3 regions of the Streptosporangium oxazolinicum genome follow, and region 1 is predicted to be linked to each of the others. Evidence: riboswitches for the same ligand, from Rfam matches in the RefSeq annotation. Region 1 holds a riboswitch; each other region holds the start of a gene.
What was found. A riboswitch is a leader RNA that binds a small molecule or an ion and turns the genes downstream of it on or off. The one in region 1 is predicted to bind thiamine pyrophosphate.
Positions count from the first base shown of each region.

Region 2: linked by a shared signal. The riboswitch ahead of ABD817_RS04455 (purine-cytosine permease family protein) and the one ahead of thiC (phosphomethylpyrimidine synthase ThiC) in region 1 are both predicted to bind thiamine pyrophosphate.
Region 3: linked by a shared signal. The riboswitch ahead of tenA (thiaminase II) and the one ahead of thiC (phosphomethylpyrimidine synthase ThiC) in region 1 are both predicted to bind thiamine pyrophosphate.

Region 1 is NZ_BAABAQ010000009.1:25,854-32,372, forward strand. It holds gene ABD817_RS23170 (acyl-CoA dehydrogenase family protein) at 1-1,061, opposite strand, end outside; gene ABD817_RS23175 (class I SAM-dependent methyltransferase) at 1,159-1,755, opposite strand; gene thiC (phosphomethylpyrimidine synthase ThiC) at 2,112-3,845, opposite strand; TPP riboswitch at 3,838-3,950, opposite strand; gene clsA (cardiolipin synthase ClsA) at 4,045-4,641, shown strand; gene ABD817_RS23190 (sugar phosphate nucleotidyltransferase) at 4,645-6,519, shown strand, end outside.
Region 2 is NZ_BAABAQ010000001.1:946,060-952,578, reverse strand. It holds gene ABD817_RS04475 (LCP family protein) at 1-413, shown strand, start outside; gene ABD817_RS04470 (DM13 domain-containing protein) at 751-1,317, shown strand; gene ABD817_RS04465 (TenA family protein) at 1,333-1,938, shown strand; gene ABD817_RS04460 (rhodanese-like domain-containing protein) at 2,075-2,398, shown strand; TPP riboswitch at 2,467-2,605, shown strand; gene ABD817_RS04455 (purine-cytosine permease family protein) at 2,596-3,969, shown strand; gene ABD817_RS04450 (methylated-DNA--[protein]-cysteine S-methyltransferase) at 3,992-4,573, opposite strand; gene ABD817_RS04445 (sensor histidine kinase) at 4,699-6,519, shown strand, end outside.
Region 3 is NZ_BAABAQ010000009.1:237,717-244,235, reverse strand. It holds gene ABD817_RS24130 (helix-turn-helix domain-containing protein) at 1-510, shown strand, start outside; gene ABD817_RS24125 (SDR family oxidoreductase) at 646-1,389, shown strand; gene tenA (thiaminase II) at 1,621-2,307, opposite strand; TPP riboswitch at 2,304-2,415, opposite strand; gene ABD817_RS24115 (serine hydrolase family protein) at 2,553-2,822, shown strand; gene ABD817_RS24110 (aldehyde dehydrogenase family protein) at 2,816-4,198, opposite strand; gene ABD817_RS24105 (BadF/BadG/BcrA/BcrD ATPase family protein) at 4,208-5,098, opposite strand; gene ABD817_RS24100 (SIS domain-containing protein) at 5,095-6,117, opposite strand; gene ABD817_RS24095 (primary-amine oxidase) at 6,138-6,519, opposite strand, start outside.

The sequences.
Region 1 (6,519 bases):
AGCGAGTAGGCCATGCCGCCGTGCGTCTGGAAGGCGTGGTCCGCCGCCTCCCACGCGGCCTGCGAGGCGGTCAGCTTGGCGATGTTGGCCTCAGTACCGCAGGGCAGTTGCCTGTCGAAGAGCCACGCGGCCTTGTAGAGCATCAGCCTGGCCAGCTCGATCTTGGCCTTCACCTGGGCGAGGGGGAAGGCGATGGCCTGGTTGGCGCCGATCGGGCGGCCGAAGACCTCGCGTTCCCCGGCGTACCGCACGGCCACCCGCAGCGCGACCTCGGCGCCGCCGAGCGCGGAGGCGGCCAGCAGGACGCGCTCGGGGTTGAGGATGTCCCACAGCACCAGCGCGCCCTGGTCGACCTCGCCGACGACGTTCCTCTCCGGGACGCGCAGGTCGTCGATGAAGACCGTGTTGGACGGGGTGGTGTTGGCGCCCATCTTCGGGATCGGCTGGAAGGACAGCTGCCCGGCGGCGACCGCCTCGGGGACGTTCACCAGCAGGACGGTCAGGCCGTTGGAGCGGGGCTTGGCCTCGGCGGCCGGGATGGTCCGGGTGACCAGGAGCATCCAGGTGGCGCGCTGCACGCCGGTGATCCAGATCTTCTGGCCCTTGACGACGAACTCGGCGCCGTCGCGGCGGGCGAAGGTGGAGATGCCCAGGGCGTTGGACCCGGCGTCGGGCTCGGTCAGCGCGAAGCAGGTCTCCAGCTCGCCGGTGGCGAGCCGGGGCAGCAGCTCGTCGCGCTGCCATCGGCTGCCGTGCCTGGCCAGGGTCATGGCGCCGAACCCGGGGGTGAGCACGTAGGTGAACGCCGAGCCGCCGGCCGAACCGGAGGCCGACAGGGTCTCCGTGGCCACGGCGAGCTCCAGCAGGCCCTGCCCGCCGCCCCCGTACTCCTCGGGCACGGCCAGGCCGAGCCAGCCGCCCTTGGCCAGGTCCTGCCAGACCTCCTCCGGCCAGCGTTTCTCGCTCTCGCACCGCTGCCAGTAGTCCAGGTCGTAGCGCGCGCAGATGTCGCCGATGCCGCGCCGCACGGCGAGGGCGCTCTCGGGGAGGGTGAAGTCCACGTCGATCAACTCCGTTCTAGCTGCGTGCGCAATCGTAGAACGTAATTCGGTATCTCCGTGGATCCCCGTGGGTCCCTCTGGCCGAGGGCTCGTGGCGTCAGGCTTCCAGGCGGGGCCTGCGCGCGTGGTAGACGAAGGCCGGCGGCACGTTCCCCAGCACCGTCCGGCCCACGACGACCTCCTCGAAGGTGTCGATCAGGCGCTTTTTGAAGCGCCGCGCGGGAGGAAGGTGCTTGGCGAAGCTGTACGCGAAGGTGGTGAAGGCCGTCTGAGGGCCCATGATCGCGGTGACCGCGCCCAGCAGGCGTCCCTGTGTCTCCGCGGAGAACGCGGCCCAGGGGAGCCCGCTCACGATCGCGTCGGCCCTGGACAGGCCACGCTCCTGGAGCAGCCGCGGCAGCCGTGCCGCGTCGTCGACCACGACGTCCACCCCCGGGTTCCCGGCGGCGAGGAACTCGGCGAGCTTCGGGTTGATCTCGACGGCGATGTGGTGCCCCCGGCCGCCCAACCGGCGCTGGATCTCCGCCGTGAACGCGCCCGTGCCGGGGCCGAGCTCGACGATGACCGGATCTCCCCGGTGGGGGACCGGCGAGGCCACCGCCTCGGCGAGTCGCCGAGAGCTCGGCGCCACCGCCCCGACGGTGCCCGGCGAGCGGAGCCACTGCCCCAGGAAGAGCGCGGTGTCATTGGTCATGGTTTGAAGCGTAGAGGGTGTGCGGGGCCTGGAAGTACACCATCTGGCGGACCTTGACGGTCGTCCGGAGGTGGGATCCCCCAGCACTTCAGCTGGGACGTGCTCGGCACCCACGTGCCCAGCGGCCTCGCCCTGTTCGGACTGACCGTGGCGGTGCTCATCTGGGCGTGGTCACCCAGCGCCGCCGTACGCCGGTCCTGAGGGGGGACCTCCTCGCCACCCGGCCCGCCGCCCGGTCCGGCCGCCACCGCGAGATCCCGGCGTGAGCGCGGGCCCGTGGGGCGCGGGAGGACGGCGCGAAGGCGGTGCCCCCTGGCACCCCTTCGGACGACGTCCCTCCCGCGCCCCACGGGGCCTCAGATACCCTCCACGGGCAGATAGACCCGGCCGCCCTCGCGGGAGAACTCCTCCGACTTCTCCCGCATCCCGGCCTCCAGGGCCTCGGCGCCGGTCAGGCCGCGCTCCTCGGCGAACCTGCGCACGTCGTGGCTGATCTTCATCGAGCAGAACTTCGGGCCGCACATCGAGCAGAAGTGCGCGGTCTTGGCCGGGGCGGCGGGCAGCGTCTCGTCGTGGAAGGAGCGGGCGGTCGCGGGGTCCAGGGAGAGGTCGAACTGGTCCTCCCACCGGAACTCGAACCGCGCGTCGGACAGGGCGTCGTCCCACGCCTGCGCGCCCGGATGGCCCTTGGCGAGGTCGGCCGCGTGCGCCGCGATCTTGTAGGTGATCACGCCGGTCTTCACGTCGTCCCTGTCCGGCAGGCCCAGGTGTTCCTTGGGCGTGACGTAGCAGAGCATGGCCGTGCCGTACCAGCCGATCATCGCCGCGCCGATGGCCGAGGTGATGTGGTCGTAGCCGGGCGCGATGTCGGTCGCCAGCGGGCCGAGGGTGTAGAACGGGGCGTCGTCGCAGAGCTCGCGCTGCAGGTCGACGTTCTCCTTGATCTTGTGCATGGGGACGTGGCCCGGCCCCTCGATCATCACCTGGACGTCGTGCGCGTGAGCGATCCTCGTGAGCTCGCCCAGCGTCCTGAGCTCGGCGAACTGGGCCTCGTCGTTGGCGTCGGAGATCGACCCCGGGCGCAGGCCGTCGCCCAGCGAGAACGCCACGTCGTACCGGGCCAGGATCTCGCAGATGTCGGCGAAGTGCTCGTAGAGGAAGCTCTCGCGGTGGTGCGCCAGGCACCAGGCCGCCATGATCGAGCCGCCCCGGGAGACGATCCCGGTCCTGCGCCGCGCGGTCAGCGGCACATGGGCCAGGCGCACCCCCGCGTGGACGGTGAAGTAGTCCACGCCCTGCTCGCACTGCTCGATCAGGGTGTCGCGGTAGATCTCCCACGACAGGCGGGCCGCGTCGCCGCCCGCCTTCTCCAGCGCCTGGTAGAGCGGGACGGTCCCGATCGGCACCGGGGAGTTGCGGATGATCCACTCGCGGGTGGTGTGGATGTTGCGCCCGGTGGACAGGTCCATCACCGTGTCGGCGCCCCACCGGATCGCCCACGTCATCTTGTCCACCTCCTCCTCGATGGTGGAGGCGACGGCCGAGTTGCCGATGTTGGCGTTGATCTTCACGAGGAAGTTGCGGCCGATGATCATCGGCTCGCTCTCCGGGTGGTTGACGTTGACCGGGATGATCGCCCGCCCGGCGGCCACCTCGGCGCGGACGAACTCCGGCGTCACGCCCTCGCGGACCGCGACGAACTCCATCTCCCGGGTGATCAGGCCGCGCCGGGCGTAGCCGAGCTGGGTGACCGGCGCCCCCGTCGCGCGCAGCGGCCGGGCGGCGTGGCCGGTGAAGACCGCGTCGAGGGAGCGGAGGTCGCGGACCCAGGTGTCGTGGTCGCGGTAGCCGTCGTCGCCGGGAGCGCCGGGGCGGCCGCCGTACCGGGCCGTGTCGCCCCGGTCCAGGATCCACTCCTCGCGCGTCCGCGGCAGGCCGAGGGTGATGTCGGTGGTCACGGACGGGTCGGTGTAGGGGCCCGAGGTGTCGTACAGCGTGACCGCGCTCCCGTCGGTCAGGCGCACCTCGCGCATGGGGACGCGCAGGTCGCCCTGGTAGACCTTGAAGCTGGAAATACGCGCGTCGATCATCGCGCAAACTCCCTTCGCCGGCATTATCCGGAGCAGGTTCTGGCGGTCGGCGGCTGTCTCAGCCGTCCTCTCAGCCCGGTTCCCCGGGCTCCCGCGTTGGTTGAGCCGAACGATAGCGCGTCTCTCCCGCGTCCACCATCCACCCGGCCGCACTGGACGCAGTAGTGTCACCATCAGGTACGGGGAGGGAGACCAGCCGGTGAGTCCGGAAGCATCGGGAGCCGAAGATCGAATTTGGACGGTTCCCAACGCGCTGAGCCTGGCCAGGCTCCTGGGGGTGCCGGTCTTCCTCTGGCTGGTGCTGGGGCCGAAGGCCGACGGCTGGGCCGTCGCCCTGCTGATGCTGGCCGGGTTCTCCGACTGGCTCGACGGCAAGATCGCCCGCGCGTGGAACCAGACCAGCAGGCTCGGCCGCCTGCTCGACCCGCTGGCCGACCGGCTCTACATCCTGGCCACCCTGTTCGGCCTCGCCATGCGCGAGATCATCCCCTGGTGGCTGGCGCTGGCCATCCCGCTGCGCGACGTGATGCTGCTGGGCATCCCGATCATCCTGCGCCGCCTCGGGTACGGTCCCGCGCTGCCCGTGCACTTCCTCGGCAAGGCCGCCACCGCCAACCTGCTCTACGCCTTCCCGCTGCTCTTCCTGGCCCACCACCCCTCCTGGTACGCCGAGGGGGCCGGGATCGTCGGCTGGTCCCTGGCCATCTGGGGCACAGGACTGTACTGGTGGTCCGGAGTGCTGTATTGGGTACAGGTGCGTCAGCTGACAAGCGAGGCCAAACGCCTGAAGAGGTGATCCGTGAAGGCCGTCGTCATGGCGGGCGGGGAGGGGACACGGCTCCGGCCGATGACCGCGAACCAGCCCAAGCCCCTCCTACCCGTGATCAATCGGCCGATCATGGAGCATGTGCTTCGCCTCCTGAAACGGCACGGCTTCACCGAGACGGTGGTCACCGTGCAGTTCCTGGCCGCCCTGGTCCGCAACTACTTCGGCGACGGCGACGAGCTCGGCATGAGCCTGCACTACGCCACCGAGGACACGCCGCTCGGCACCGCGGGCAGCGTCAAGAACGCCGCCGACCGGCTCCGCGACGACCGCTTCCTGGTCATCTCCGGCGACGCGCTGACCGACATCGACCTGACCGACATGATCCGCTTCCACCGCGAGAACGGGGCGATGGTCACGATCGGGCTCAAGCGCGTCCCCAACCCGCTGGAGTTCGGCATCGTCATCGTCGACGACCAGGGCAGGGTGGAGCGCTTCCTGGAGAAGCCGACCTGGGGCCAGGTCTTCTCCGACACCGCCAACACCGGCATCTACGTGATGGAGCCCGAGGTCCTCGACGAGATCGCGGCGGGGGAGTCCGTCGACTGGTCGGGTGACGTCTTCCCGAGACTGCTGGAGCGCGGCGCCCCGCTGTACGGCTACGTGGCCGACGGCTACTGGGAGGACGTCGGCACCCACGAGAGCTACCTCAAGGCCCAGGCCGACGTCCTGTCGGGGCGGGTCAAGGTCGACATCGACGCCTTCGAGGTCTCGCCGGGCATCTGGGTGGCGGAGGGGGCCTCGGTCGACGCCGACGCCGTCCTCAAGGGCCCCCTCTACATCGGCGACTACGCCAAGGTCGAGGCGGGTGCCGAGCTGCGCGAGTACACCGTGCTGGGCAGCAACGCGGTGGTCAGGGAGGGGGCCTTCCTGCACCGCGCGGTCGTCCACGACAACGTCTACGTCGGGCCCAGCGCCCACCTGCGCGGCTGCGTGATCGGCAAGAACACCGACCTGATGACGGCCGCCAGGGTCGAGGAGGGCGCCGTCGTCGGGGACGAGTGCATCATCGAGGCCGAGGCGTACCTCTCCTCCGGCGTCAAGATCTACCCGTTCAAGACCATCGAGGCGGGGGCGGTGATCAACAACAGCGTCATCTGGGAGCCGCGCGCCCAGCGCAACCTGTTCGGCCCCCGGGGGGTCTCGGGGCTGGTCAACGTGGAGATCACCCCCGAGCTGTGCGTACGGCTGGCCAGCGCCTACGCCACCACCCTGAAGAAGGGCGCCTCGGTCATCACCTCCCGCGACTCCTCCCGCGCCGCGCGGGCGCTGAAGCGGGCCGTGATCAGCGCCCTGAACGCCAGCGCGATCAACGTGCTCGACCTGGAGGCATCCCCGCTCCCGGTGGCCCGCTTCCACACCGCCAGGGAGAACGCCGTCGGCGGCATCGCGCTGCGCACCACCCCCGGCGACCCGCAGAGCGTCGACATCGTCTTCATGGACGAGCACGGCGCGGACCTGTCACCGGCGGCCCAGCGCAAGCTGGACCGGGTCTTCTCCCGCCAGGAGTTCCGCCGCGCCTTCCCCGGGGAGATCGCCGAGCTGAGCTTCCCCGCCAGGGCGGTGGAGGACTACACGCACGAGCTGCTGCGCCTGATCGACATCAGCGGGGTGCGCGACGCCGACATGAAGGTCGTGGTCGACTGCGCCGGAGGCACCTCCTCCCTGGTGCTTCCCAGCCTGCTGGGCCGGGTCGGGGTGGACGTGCTGACCGTCAACAACCGGCTGGACGACGCCTCGCCCACCGAGACCCTCGCCGAGCGCCGCCGCGACCTGCAGCGCCTGTCGGAGCTCGTCAGCTCCTCCAGGGCGGCCTTCGGGGTCCGCTTCGACCCGGTGGGGGAGCGG
Region 2 (6,519 bases), on a different contig from region 1:
ACCTGAAGAAGGGCCTGCAGACCATGGACGGCGGGACGGCCCTCGGCTACGTCCGCACCCGCGCCACCGGCGCGATCCCCGACCTTGAGAGGACCCAGCGCCAGCGCCAGTTCTTCTCCGCGGTGGTGAAGAAGGCGGCGAGCCCCGGCGTCCTGATCAACCCCTTCACGTCCGTCCCGCTCGCGCTGAGCGCGGCCGACTCGGTGTCCGTCGGCGAGGAGACCGGCGCGTTCGACCTGCTCTCCCTCGGCCTCGCCATGGGCGGCGACCCGGTCACCACGGTCGTGCCCATCGGCTCCCTGCCCACCATCAACGGCCAGTCCGTCGTCAAGTGGGACCGGGAGAAGGCCCTGCGCATGTTCGATGCCCTGGCCCAGGACAAGCCCGTTCCCGAGGACGCCCTCGGCAAGTAGCGACGGCCTCCCCGGCCTCCCTCCCCGGCCCGTCCGGTCTCCCCGGCCCGCGCCCGGAGGCCAGGGGCCCGCCGTGCCGCCTGCGCGGCGTCCAGCCCCGGGGAGGAGCCGAGCCGGTGGGCTGCCCGCCCTCCTCGTCGTCGTACGTGAGTCGTATGCGAGTCATATGCGAGTCGTACGCGAGCGGGAGCGCCTCCTCGGCGATCACCGTCCTCGTCCGGCACCGCGTCGCGGGCGCTTCGCGGTCGTAAGCACTCCGTAATCGATCGAGGGCGGTGGCGCGGATAGCGTCGGCACCGAGGCCGGAAGCCGCGGGTCTCGACGCTGGAGGTATCCGATGAGAGTCAAGAGGCTGCTCCGACACCCCGTCACCTGGGGCGTCCTGGCGGTGGGCGTCGTCGCGCTCGGTGTCGCGCTGTACCTGTTCCAGCCGTGGCGCCTGTTCACCACCGTCGAGGTGAACGAGGCGCTGCCCGCCGTGGCCGTGTCTCCAGCCGTGTCCCCAGCCGCGTCTCCCGGGCCCGAGGCGGCCGAGACCCCCACGCCCGCCCAGGGGCCGAAGACCCTGGCCAAGGGCACGTTCGTCTCCCACGAGCACGAGACCGAGGGCAGGGCGAGGGTGCTGGAACTGCCCGACGGGAGCAGGGTCCTGCGGATCGAGGACCTGAACACCTCCGACGGCCCGGACCTGCGGGTCTGGCTCAGTGACCAGCCCGTCAAGAAGGGCAACGCCGGGTGGTTCAACCTGGACGACGGCGAGCACCTCGAACTCGGCGAGCTGAAGGGCAACAGGGGCAACGCCAACTACGCCATCCCCGCCGGGGCCGACCTCGACAGCCTGAGGTCCGTCACCATCTGGTGCAGGCGCTTCGGAGTCTCCTTCGGCGCCGCGGCCCTGACCTGACACAATCTCCGACCCATGAGCGTCTCTGAGGAACTGCACGCCATCGGCCGCCCGCTCGTCGAGGCACAGCTCGCCCACCCGACGGTGGCGGGCATCGCGCGGGGAGACCTGCCCGAGCCGGTGTTCCGGTCGTGGCTGGAGCAGGACTACCTGTTCCTGCTCGACTACGTCCGCGTCTTCTCGCGACTCGCGTGGCAGGCCCCGGACGGGCATCTGGGCGACCTGGTGGACCTGGCGCACGCCACCTTCCACGAGGAACTGAGCCTGCACCGGTCGCTGTCGGCCGAGTTCGGCGCCGACCTCGACGGGGCGAGGAAGGGCCCGGCCTGCGCGGCGTACACCTCCTTCCTGCTCGACTCCGCGGCCGTCTACGCCGACGGCCTGGCCGCGCTCTACCCCTGCATGTGGGGCTACTCCACGCTCGGCCGCCGCCTGGCGGAGAACCCGCCGGACGAGCCCCGCTACCGCGCCTGGGTCGACACCTACGCCCACCCGGCCTTCGCCGAGCTGACCGGGCGCGTCGCGGTGATGATCGACGAGGCGGCGCCGGATCCGGACAGGGCGGGGAGGCTGTTCGCCGAGGGGATGGCCCACGAACTCGCCTTCTGGGACGTGCCCTGACCCCACCCCGGTCCGGACGATTCAGCAAGGCCGAATGTGCTGAATTAGCCTGCTATCAAGGGAAATTGAAGGTCCGGATGAGGGCGTCCGAGTGGCTTTGCGCCCCATCCGGTGGAGGAGTTGGAACAATGGGCGCATGAGTGTTCCTGAGGTCGAGGCGCAGGCCGTGCCGGATGACGCGTTCCTGCTCGACGTACGCGAGAACGACGAGTGGCGTGCCGGGCACGCGCCCGGCGCCGTCCACATCCCGCTGGGCGAGCTGCAGTCGCGGGTCGACGAGGTGCCCAAGGGCGCGCCCGTCTACGTGATCTGCCGGGTCGGCGGCCGTTCCGCGAACGCCGCCGCCTGGCTCAACCACGTCGGCTGGGACGCGATCAACGTCGGTGGCGGCATGCGGTCCTGGGACGTCGCGGGGCGTCCGATGATCGCCGAGAACGGCCAGGACCCCTTCGTCGCCTGAGCCGTCCGAACCACGAGAGAGGGAGGAGAACCCTTGCCAAGGAGTGAATGAATGGCATAATCAGGGCGAATGTCTACCGCGGGAGCTCGGGCGTAACCGGGCTGAGAGGGCGGAACCACGCAGAGGGTCTCACGGACCCCCGACGCGCCGCCGACCGCATGAACCTGTCCGGGTAATGCCGGCGTAGGGAGCGCGTGATGACGTCTGCCGCCGTTGATTCCAAGGGTTCCGGCGATTCCGAGGACTCCGGGGCGGTCGAGGCGCCCCTCACCCTCGGCGAGGCTCCTCCCAAGGCCCTCGGCGTGTTCGACCAGGGCGCGCTCTGGGCCAACCTGGGGGTCAGCCTGCTCGGGTTCTCCGGTGCGATCACGCTGATCAACCCGCTGGGAGACCGGCCGCTGAGCTTCGTGGCCGCGATCCTGGCCGCCGTCGTGGGCAGCGTGATCGGCACCGCGATGGTCGGCCTGGCCGCGATTCCCGGGCAGCGGACCGGCGCTCCGGCGATGGTCCTGCTGCGCGGGCTGTTCGGGGCGAGGCTCTCCTACCTGCCGACCGTGCTGAACATCGTCCAGATGCTGGGCTGGGGTGTCTTCGAGCTGTGGGTCATCTCCCAGGGGGCCCAGGCCATCGCCGGATCCTTCGGGATCGAGGTGCCCTACGCGGTCTGGGTGGTGGTCGCGGGGGTGATCACCACCGCGCTGACCATCCGGCCGCTGGGAGCGGTCCGCCTGCTCCGCAGGTACGTCACCGCCGCCGTGGTGATCTCGATGATCTGGTTCATGGTCGCCCTCTTCCAGCGGGGACCGGCGATCGGCGGCGGCTCCTGGGAGGCGTTCGCCCCGTCGGTCGACTACGTGATCGCGCTGTCGGTCTCGTGGGTGCCGGTCGCGGCGGACTTCGCCCGCTTCTCCCGCTCCGGCAGGGCCGCCTTCACCGGGGTCGTCGGCGGCTACACGATCGCCCAGGTGGCCTGCCTGGTCCTCGGCATCGCGGCGCTCGCGCTGGTCGGCAACGACCCGGACCAGGTCTGGGACCCCTTCGTGGCCGCGGCGCTCGGCCCGCTGTTCTTCGGCATCCTGGTGCTGCGCGAGACCGACCAGTCGTTCGTGAACGTCTACTCCACCGCGATGTCGCTGCAGAACCTGATGCCCAGGCTGGACCGCCGGGTCATCTCCGTGGCCATCGGCGCGCTGGTCACCCTGCTCGCGATCTTCGTCACCGACCAGACCTACACCGTCTTCCTCGGCCTCATCGGGGCGGTCTTCGTGCCGATGTTCGCGGTGCTCGCCGCCGACTACTTCCTGCTCGGCGGCGCCAGGGGCTGGGACACCTCCGAGACCGCGCCCTCGCGCCCGCTCATGGTGCTCCCGTGGGTGCTGGGCTTCGTGACCTGGTGGATGCTCGCCGCGCTGCCGGTCGCCCCGGAGGTCGCGTGGTGGACCTCGTTCTGGAAGGGCGCCCGCGACGCGCTCGGCTTCGTCCCGCAGCCGTGGATGAGCGCGTCCGTCGGCGCGTTCCTCGTCGCGGGTCTCGTCACCCTGGGCCTCGGCGCGCTCCGGCGCCGCTCCTGAACGATGGCGGCCGTACGGCGGTCTACCCGCCGGTGCCGCGGGCCGAGGCGGTGGACTCGATGCGCAGCAGGCGCTCCTTGGCGGCCGAGCCTCCGGCGTACCCGCCGAGGACGTCCTCGCTCTCGACCACCCGGTGGCACGGCACGATGACGCACACCGGGTTGCTGCCCAGCGCGTTGCCGACCGCGCGCAGCGCCCTCGGCCTGCCGATCCGCTCGGCGATCTCGCGGTAGGTCGTCACCGTCCCGTACGGCACCGCGAGCATCATCTGCAGCACGGTCCTGGAGAACTGGGTGGCCAGGCGCAGGTCGACGGCGATCGTGAAGGCGCGGAGCCTGGCGGAGAAGTAGGCGTCCAGCTCCCGGCGGACCGGGTCGAGCCGCCGGGCGTCCGGCCCGATGAACGTGCCGACCTCCCTGCTGATCCGCTCGAAGACGACGTTCTCGTCCTCGTAGCTGCAGGCCACCACACCCCTGCCCGTCACGGCGAGGGTGAGGCGCCCCAGCGGACCGTCGAGCGTGCCGAACGCGATGTCGGGATGGCTCGTGCCGACATAGTCGGGCGAGGTCACCCGTAGCAATGCATCGATGTCGCCGGATGACATGGCCCCACCCTTTCGTATCCAGGTGTGTGGTGACCGCAGAGTATCGGACGGATCGCCCGGCCAGTGGCAACACGTGCGGGACGAAAGTGCCAAGATCAGGCTGGTTGAGACGGCACTATGGGTGTGTGGTGGACTACAGGGCCGACAGTGACGGGGGCATCGGCCGTGAGGTCGTCGCCGCGGCGCCCAACGCGATCGTCACCATCGATCGCGAGCAGAGGGTTCTCGCCTGGAATCCCGCCGCCGAGCGTCTTTTCGGCTGGTCGGCGGAGGAGATCGTCGGGCGGCGGGCGCCGGTGGTCCCCGAGGAGCTGACGGCCGAGCACAACGCGGTCCTGGAGAAGGTCCGCACCGGCGGCGAGGTCTCGCTGAGGACCAAGCGGTTCCGCCGCGACGGCGGCCTGCTCGACGTGCGGGTCGACACCGGCGCGCTGTCCTCGCCGGACGGCGCCCTCCTCGGTTACGTCAGCGTCTACCACCTGGCCCAGGACGACGAGACCGCCAACGACCGCAACGCCCGCCGGGCGCAGCTCGTCCGCAGGCTCACCGACGTGGTCGCCGACATCAACGCCGAGCTGGAGCTGCCCGCCGTGCTCGACCGGATCGCGGCCAGCCTCGCCGACCTGACCGGGGCCGACGCGGGCGGGTTCGTGCTGATCGAGGGTGACCGGCTCCGCCTCGTGGCCTGCCACAACCTTCCCGACTCGATGCGCGACTCCACCGCCGACCTGCGCCCCAGCCTGGTCGGCAGGCTGCTGCGCGAGGGCAGGACCATCCTGCTGGAGACCGGCGACCAGGACCGGCTGGACGAGCTGATCTGGTCGCGGCTGCCCGGCCTGCACACCATCGCGCTCGGCCTCGCGGCGACGGGCGGGCGGCCGTACGGCGCGCTGTACGCGCTGTTCGCCAAGCGCAAGGTGGGCCACCTGGAGCTGGAGCTGCTGGAGCTCCTCGCCGGTCACGCGGGCATCGCCGTGGGCAACGCGATGGCCTACCAGGAGGCGGTACGGCAGCGCGCCCACGAGCGGGCGGTGTTCGACGCCAGCGCCGACGGCATCGCGGTCCTCGACGGTACGGGCCGGGTCGTCCAGTGGAACCCGGCCGCCAGCGAGCTGACCGGTTTCCACGCCGCCGAGGTGATCGGCGGGCCGCCGCCGTTCCAGCTGCCGGGGCCGGGGGACAAGCTCAGCATCCAGCTGCCCTCGGGCACCTGGCTGGACGTGCTCTGCGCGGAGATCGTGGAGACGGACGAGATCGTGGTCGACTTCCGCGACATCACCCGCGAGAAGGAGCTGGAGGAGGCCAAGGACCTCTTCCTCGCCACCACCAGCCACGAGCTCCGCACGCCGATCACCGTGGTCCGGGGCTTCGCCAGCACACTTGACAGCCGCTGGGACAGCATGGCCGACGCCGAGCGCCGCGCCGCCGTGCACACCATCGCCGAGCGGGCCCGCTCCCTCGGCCAGCTCATGGACCACCTGCTGCTGGGCTCGCGCGCGGGGGCCGGCGAGCTCACGCTCAGGATCGAGAGCTTCGACCTGGCCGAGCTGGTACGGGCCGCCACGCTGGGCCTGCCGATCCTGTCGGACCTGCACCGGGTCGAGGTCGACGTCCCCGACGACCTGCCCCCGGTCGCGGGCGACGCGCTGGCCACCGACATCCTGCTGGCCCAGCTGCTGGAGAACGCCTTCAAGTACTCGCCGGACGGTGGCCTGATCAGGGTCGAGGCGTGGGTGGACGGCGACAGGGTGGTGCTGGTCGTGGACGACGAGGGCGTGGGCATCGCCCACGCGAGCCGGGAGCGCGTCTTCGAGCGCTTCGTCCAGGCCGACAGCGGTGACCGCCGCAGGTTCGGCGGGGTCGGCCTCGGTCTCTACATCGTGCGGAGCCTCGCGCGGGCCCAGGGCGGGGAGGTCTCGGCGCATCCGCGCCCCTCGGGCGGGACC
Region 3 (6,519 bases), 210 kb from region 1:
CACCCGGCGCTGCTGCAACTGCTGGATTCCCTCCCCTCCGCGGCGGCATACGTGCTGAGCCCCGCGTTCGAGGTGCTCGCCACCAACGCCATCGCCGCCGCGCTGCTCTCGCCCTTCTCCGGCGTGACCAACATGATCCGGGTGCTGTTCCAGCACCCGCAGGCGCGAACCGTGTTCGTCGAATGGCCCACCCTGACGGAGCAGACCGTCCATGCCCTGCGCCTCAACGCGGGCTACCACCCGGATGATCCGGAGATCAAGGCGCTCGTCAACGAGCTTCTGCGCACCTCTCCCGAGTTCCGGGCCCTGTGGCAGGACCAGGCCGTGAGCGGGCTTCCTCGCACGTCCAAGATCTTCGTCCATCCGGAGGTGGGCCGCGTCGAGCTGACCTACCAGACCTTCGACGTCCGCGACGCTCCCGGCCAGCAGCTGCTCGTCGGCACGGCGGAGCCCGGAAGCCGCAGCGCCGACGCCCTCGCCTACCTGGGTTCCGTACACGCCACGGCCTGAGCCGTAAGTACGAAGGTCGTGTCTTCCTGGTTGTGCCGCACCTAGGAAGACACGACCTTCTCCCGGCACGGCGGCGGACGCACGCTTGGTCTCGCGGCACTCTCGCCGCGAGCCCAGCGTTCTCCAGGAGTCCTCATGAGCAGCCCGCCGACCGCCGACAGCAAGATCGTCCTCATCACCGGAGCCAGCAGCGGCATCGGTGAGGCGACCGCCCGCCGCCTGGCCGCCGACGGCCACCACGTCGTCCTCGGCGCACGGCGGGTGGACCGGCTGGAGGCACTCGCCGGGGAGATCCGCACCGCGGGTGGCCGAGCCGACCACCGGGAGCTCGACGTGACGAGCCTCGACAGCGTACGCGCCTTCGTCGAGAGCGCCCACGAGCGTCACGCCCGCATCGACGTGTTCGTCAACAATGCGGGCGTGATGCCGCTATCGACGATCGACGCGCTGCGCGTCGACGAGTGGAACCGGATGATCGACGTGAACCTGCGCGGCACCCTGCACGGCATCGCGGCCGTCCTGCCGCACATGCGCGCCCGAGGTGTCGGTCACATCGTCAACGTCGCCTCGACGTCGGCGCACCGGGTCGACCCCACGGCGGCCGTCTACTGCGCCACCAAGTACGCCGTCTGGGCGCTCTCCGAGGGATTGCGCCAGGAGAGCCGGGACATCCGCGTGACCATCGTGAGCCCGGGCTTCACCCACTCGGAACTCACCGACCGTGGCGGCGCCCCGGAGGTACAGGCCGCCGCGCGGGCCGCGATGGAACAACTCGCCATCCCGGCCTCCGCCGTCGCGGACGCCATCGGGTACGCGATCGGCCAGCCCGGCAACGTCGACGTCAACGAACTCGTCGTCCGTCCCACCGCCCAGGGCTGATCGCGATGCGGAGGAGGCTCCCGCGCGACATGCCATCATGAACGATCCAGTACCGGGTGGGAGCCGTCGCGGCCGTCTTACTCGCCACACTCCCCTCACCACACAGACTCACGCGGTTACTCGGACCCGGTGAAGGCCACGATTCCGGTGTCGTCGGTCGTCAGTCGGCGGGGTCGTCGACCTGGGAGGGGCGACGAGGCCCGCCTGAGCGCGGGCCCCGTCATGGGATGTTCAGACCGGCCAGGACTCCCGGCGCCAGGCCGCGTCCCAGAACATCCACTCGTAGCGGGCCGTGGTGGCGAAGTGTTCCCTCGCCCTCGCCCGCTGCCCCTCGGTGGCCTCGGCGCCCACCCGGTCGGCCAGGGTCACGACCCTGCGGACCGTCTCCTGGAATTCCTCGTTCCCGTACGCCTCGATCCACCGCCGGTAGAGAGGATCCGGTGACGAGCGGGCCAGCAGGTCCTCGCCCACTCTGGCGTAGATCCAGTAGCAGGGCAGGACCGCCGCCAGGGCGTCGAGGAACGAGCCGCTGTAGACGGTGGCCAACACATAGCTCGTGTACGCCCGCGTCGTCGGCCCCACCGGAAGGGCCGCGGCCTCGTCGGCCGAACCGCCCAGGTCGGACATGAAGGCGGCGTGCATCTCCTGTTCGGCCGCGATGGCTCCGGCGGCGTCGGAGGCGAAGGCGCGGGTGGTGTCGTCGTCGGGGGCCCTGGCCGCGCACACGGCCAGGGCCCGCGCGTAGTCGCGCAGGTAGTGGGAGTCCTGGACGACGAAATGACGGAACGCCTCGTGAGGGAGGGTGCCGTCGACGAGCCCGGTGATGAAGGGGTGGGCGAGGATCGCCCGGTAGGTGGGGGCGGCGGCGTCCCACAGCTCGTCGCTGTACGTGATGGTGGAAGTCAACTCATACGTCATCGAACAGACCTGCTCCCTACGCCGGCATGACCCGGTCAGGTTCAAGCGGTCTGTGGCCGCCTCAGCCACACTCTCAGCCCGATGCGCCGGGCTCCCGCGGTGTCGTGATCAAAACTAACCGACGGAAACGAGATCCGCCACCGGGCCCAGGCTGAACAGCCCGCTCGCCGCCCCCGCCGACTCTCCGACCGCCGGGAGCAGCGCGGCCCTGGCCCGGCCGAACACCCGCGCGTCACCCCGTTCACGTGCGGCCGGCGCGAGGGTCCTTCGGCCAGGTCCGGCACGGCGGCTGGGGCCACGGCATGGCGGTGCGCCCCTACCGGGGCGGCTACGCGCCGATCGGCCGGTTCGGCTGGGACGGCGGCAGCGGCTGCTCCGCCTGCGCCGACCCGGTGAACGGGGTCACCGGGATCCTGCTCACCCAGGTCGGCATGTCGAATCCCGGCCCCGGCCCGGCTGGCCCACGACTCCTGGACCAGCCTCTACCGGGACCTCGCCCAGTAGGGAATCAGTAGGGATAGCGCACCGGCAGGTCGGTGGTGGTCAGCCAGCGCCGGGTGGTGAACTCCTCAAGGTTGGAGTCGCCACCCGACCGGCCGCCCAGCCCCGACTGCCCGATCCCGCCGAACGGGGCCAGCGCCTCGTCCTGCGGGGTCGCGTCGTTGACGTGGACCATCCCGCCGCGCAGCCGCCGCGCCACCGACAGACCCCGCCGTAGGTCGGCGGTCACGACGGAGTTGACCAGGCCGTATTTGGTGTCGTTCACCAGCCGTACGGCCTCCTCGTCGCTGTCGACCACGATCACCGGGGCGACGGGGGCGAAGATCTCCTCCCGCCACAGCGCCATGTCGCCGGTCACCGACGTCACCACGGCCGGGCGGAAGAACGGCGCCTCGGCGGGCCCGCCCGTCAGCACGGTCGCTCCCCCGGCCACCGCGCCGGCCAGCAGGTCGGATGCCCGCCGCCACTGGGCCTCGTTGATCATTGGGCCGAGGCCGACGGCCGCCGTGTGCGGGTCGCCCACCTGGATGGCGGCCGCCCGGCGGGTCAGCTCGGCGACGTAGGCGTCGGCGACGCCGGTGTGCACGATGTGGCGCCCGGCGGTGATGCAGGTCTGGCCCTGGTAGTGGAAGCTGGACCAGGCGCCGATCATCGCGGCCTGCTCCAGGTCGGCGTCCTCCAGCACGACCAGGGCGTTGTTGCCGCCCAGCTCCAGCGACACCTTCTTCAGCAGGCCGCCCGCCTGGGCGGCGATGGCGCGGCCCACCTTGGTCGAGCCGGTGAAGTGCACCATCGCGGTCTCCGGATGGGTGACCAGGCGCTCGCCGACCTCGGGTCCGCCCTGCACGACCTGGAACACCTCCCCGTCGAAGAGTTCGGCCGGCAGCGACCCGCCGCTGAGCGGGGTCTCGGGCGATGGCTTCAGCACGACCGTGTTGCCCAGCGCCAGCGCGGGCGCGACCACCCGCATGCCCAGGATCAGCGGGAAGTTCCACGGCGTGATCGCCGCGACGACGCCCAGGGGCAGCCGCTCGGCCAGGCTGACACGGCCCACATGGTTGGAGGGCAGCAGTTCGCCGACGGGCCGGGCGGCGAGCGCGGCGGCCTCGTGCAGTTCGCCGATGGCGGCGCCGATCTCGTAGTCGGCCTTGCCGGGGACGCAACCGGTCTCGCGCACGATCAGGTCGCGGGCCGTCGCCGCGCGGGCCTCCAGTCTCCCGGCGGCCCGGCGCAGCGCGGCGGCGCGTTCGGTGTAGGGCAGCGCGGCCCAGGCGGGCTGGGCCTTCGCCGAGCGCGCGATGGTGGCGTCGACGTCGGCGACGGTGGAGACGGGTACCTCGCCGAGGGTTTCGCCGGTGGCTTTGTCCCGCGAAAGGATGGGGGTGGACATGTCCGCTCCTCAGGTTTGGAGACGTCGGGCGAGTGCGACCGCGCCCGTGACCGGGGGGTCGCCGAGCAGGTGCACGGTCAGTCCCGGGTGATCTGCCGCGACCGCGTCGCGGAAGGCCGCGTACAGGCCGGGCTGGCTCGTCATGACGCCGCCCGCCGCGACGACGTCGGTGACCCCTGCCCCGCGTGCCATCAGCTGACCGACCAGGGTGGCGAGGCCGCGCCCGCCTTCGGTGATCGTGGCGCGGGCGTCGTGGGAGCCGCGCGCCGCCGCCGCGAACACGGCGGGTGCCTTGGGCGCCCAGTGCTCGGCCGTGGGCAGGTCGTTGACGGTACGGGCCAGCCCGACGGCGTCCCCGACCCCGAACGCCTCCATCAGCAGCGGCAGCAGGACATCCGTGGTGTCTCCGGCGTCGTTCCTGGTCAGCGCGGCCCTGACCGCCTCGCGGACGAGCGCGGGGGCACTGCCCTCGTCCCCGATGACCCAGCCCCAGCCGCCCGCGAAGGCGAGCTCGCCGCCCGGCAGCACCGCGACCGCGATGGAGCCGGTGCCCGAGATGACGCCGATGCCGGAGGAGAGCCCGGCGGCGGGCACCAGCAGGGCGGCGTCGTTGGTGACGGCGGCCGGGACCCCGGCCGCCGTGGTCAGCGCGTAGCCGAGTTCCGCGCAGTGGTGCTCGTCGTCGCACCCCTGGGCGCCCGCCGCGACCGCCACGACGGTCTCCGTGGAAGGACGGTGCCGCTCGACCAGATCGGCGATCCACCGGGCCGCCTCGGCGACGGGCGTGGCCGACCACGTCTCGCTCGGCACCACCGCGTCGGCCACCGGCTCCCCGGAAGGGGTCTCGTAGCGGAGGTGGGTCTTGGTGCCGCCGATGTCCAGCCCGGCCAGGACGGTCACAGGGCCGCCCCGACCTTGGTGTCGGCGTTGTCGAAGACGAACTCCTCGATGTCGACACCGGAGTGTTCGGCCGTCCGCGCGACCAGGGTCTGGAGCACGATCGCGTCCAGGATCGCGCGCTGGCTCGGCGGCACCTCCGGCACCCGCACCACCTGGAGGGCGGGGCCGTCGGCGACCTCGGCGGAGGTCACCAGGATGACCGGGTGGTCGGCGGAGGCCAGCGTGTGGGCCAGGGCGATCTCGCGCTCGTCGCCGAAGAGCATGTGGACGGTGTTGCCGGCCGACTCCATCGCGCCGTGCAGGTACTGGCGGGTGCTCATCGCCGCGCCGGGCAGGCGCACGGTCTCGCGGAACAGCAGCGCCCCGGCCTCGGCCGAGCCCGCCGCCGGGCCGCCGCCCACGAAGTCACCGGCCCTGGCCGCCGCGAAGGGGGCCGCCAGGTCGTCGGCCCTGGGGGCGAGCGCGCTCTCCAGTTCGTCGACGTGGCCGGCCAGCGCCGCCCAGGACGGGTCGATGGCGCCCCGGTTCCAGGCTTCGGCGATCATCCCGAGGGCGGCCACGGTCGCGGTGTAGCCGATGGTGGAGGCGTAGCTGTCGGGGATGCCGCCCAGCGAGACCCCCCGCCCGGCCAGCTCGCTGATCGGCGAGGGGGCCACGTTGGTCACCGAGTAGCGTAGCCACGGCTCGACCGACTCCAGCACCGCCAGCGTCTCGGAGCTGCGGCCGCTCTGCGAGACCGCGACCAGCGGGTGGACGCTGCGCGGGAACGGCAGCGGGTGGTCACCGGCGGACAGCCGCCAGGCGTGGACGCCACGGGTACGCAGCGTCCACGTCGGCGCGCACGCCGCGGCGTGGCTGGCCCCGATGGCGACGAAGACCGGCCCGGCTCCGTGGAACCACTCCCCGGCCGCGCGGGCCGCGACCTCTCCGCTGAGCCGCTCGATCGCCGCCCGCAACGCGGCGGCCTGGCCGGCCCGCGCGGAGGCGAAGGAGATGTGACCTTCTTTCGGCGTAGACATTCTTTCCCCAGATCAGTTCGTTAGGAGTGGCAGTGACCGGCCGCCGACGGCGGGATGTCCAGCGTCGGGTTGCGGCCGAAGAAGCCGGAGGGCTTGAGCGTGAAACCGGTGTGGTCGACCGGCATGACCGGCCAGTCCTCCGGGCGCGGGAAGTGCGTCATCCCGAAGGTGTGCCACACGACGACGGGGGCGCCGTCGATGTCGCGGTCGGCCGCGATCCAGGCGGGCATGCCCGCCCCGCCCGGGTGCTGGTTGACGAGGTCGCCCGCCGGATAGAGCTCGGCGGGGTCGTACGCGGTGACCCACAGGTGGCCGCTGGCGAAGGTGGCCCGGCCGTACAGGTCGGAGTCGGGGTCGGCCAGCAGCACCGGCAGGCCCTCCGGGTGGAGCACGTAGGCGACG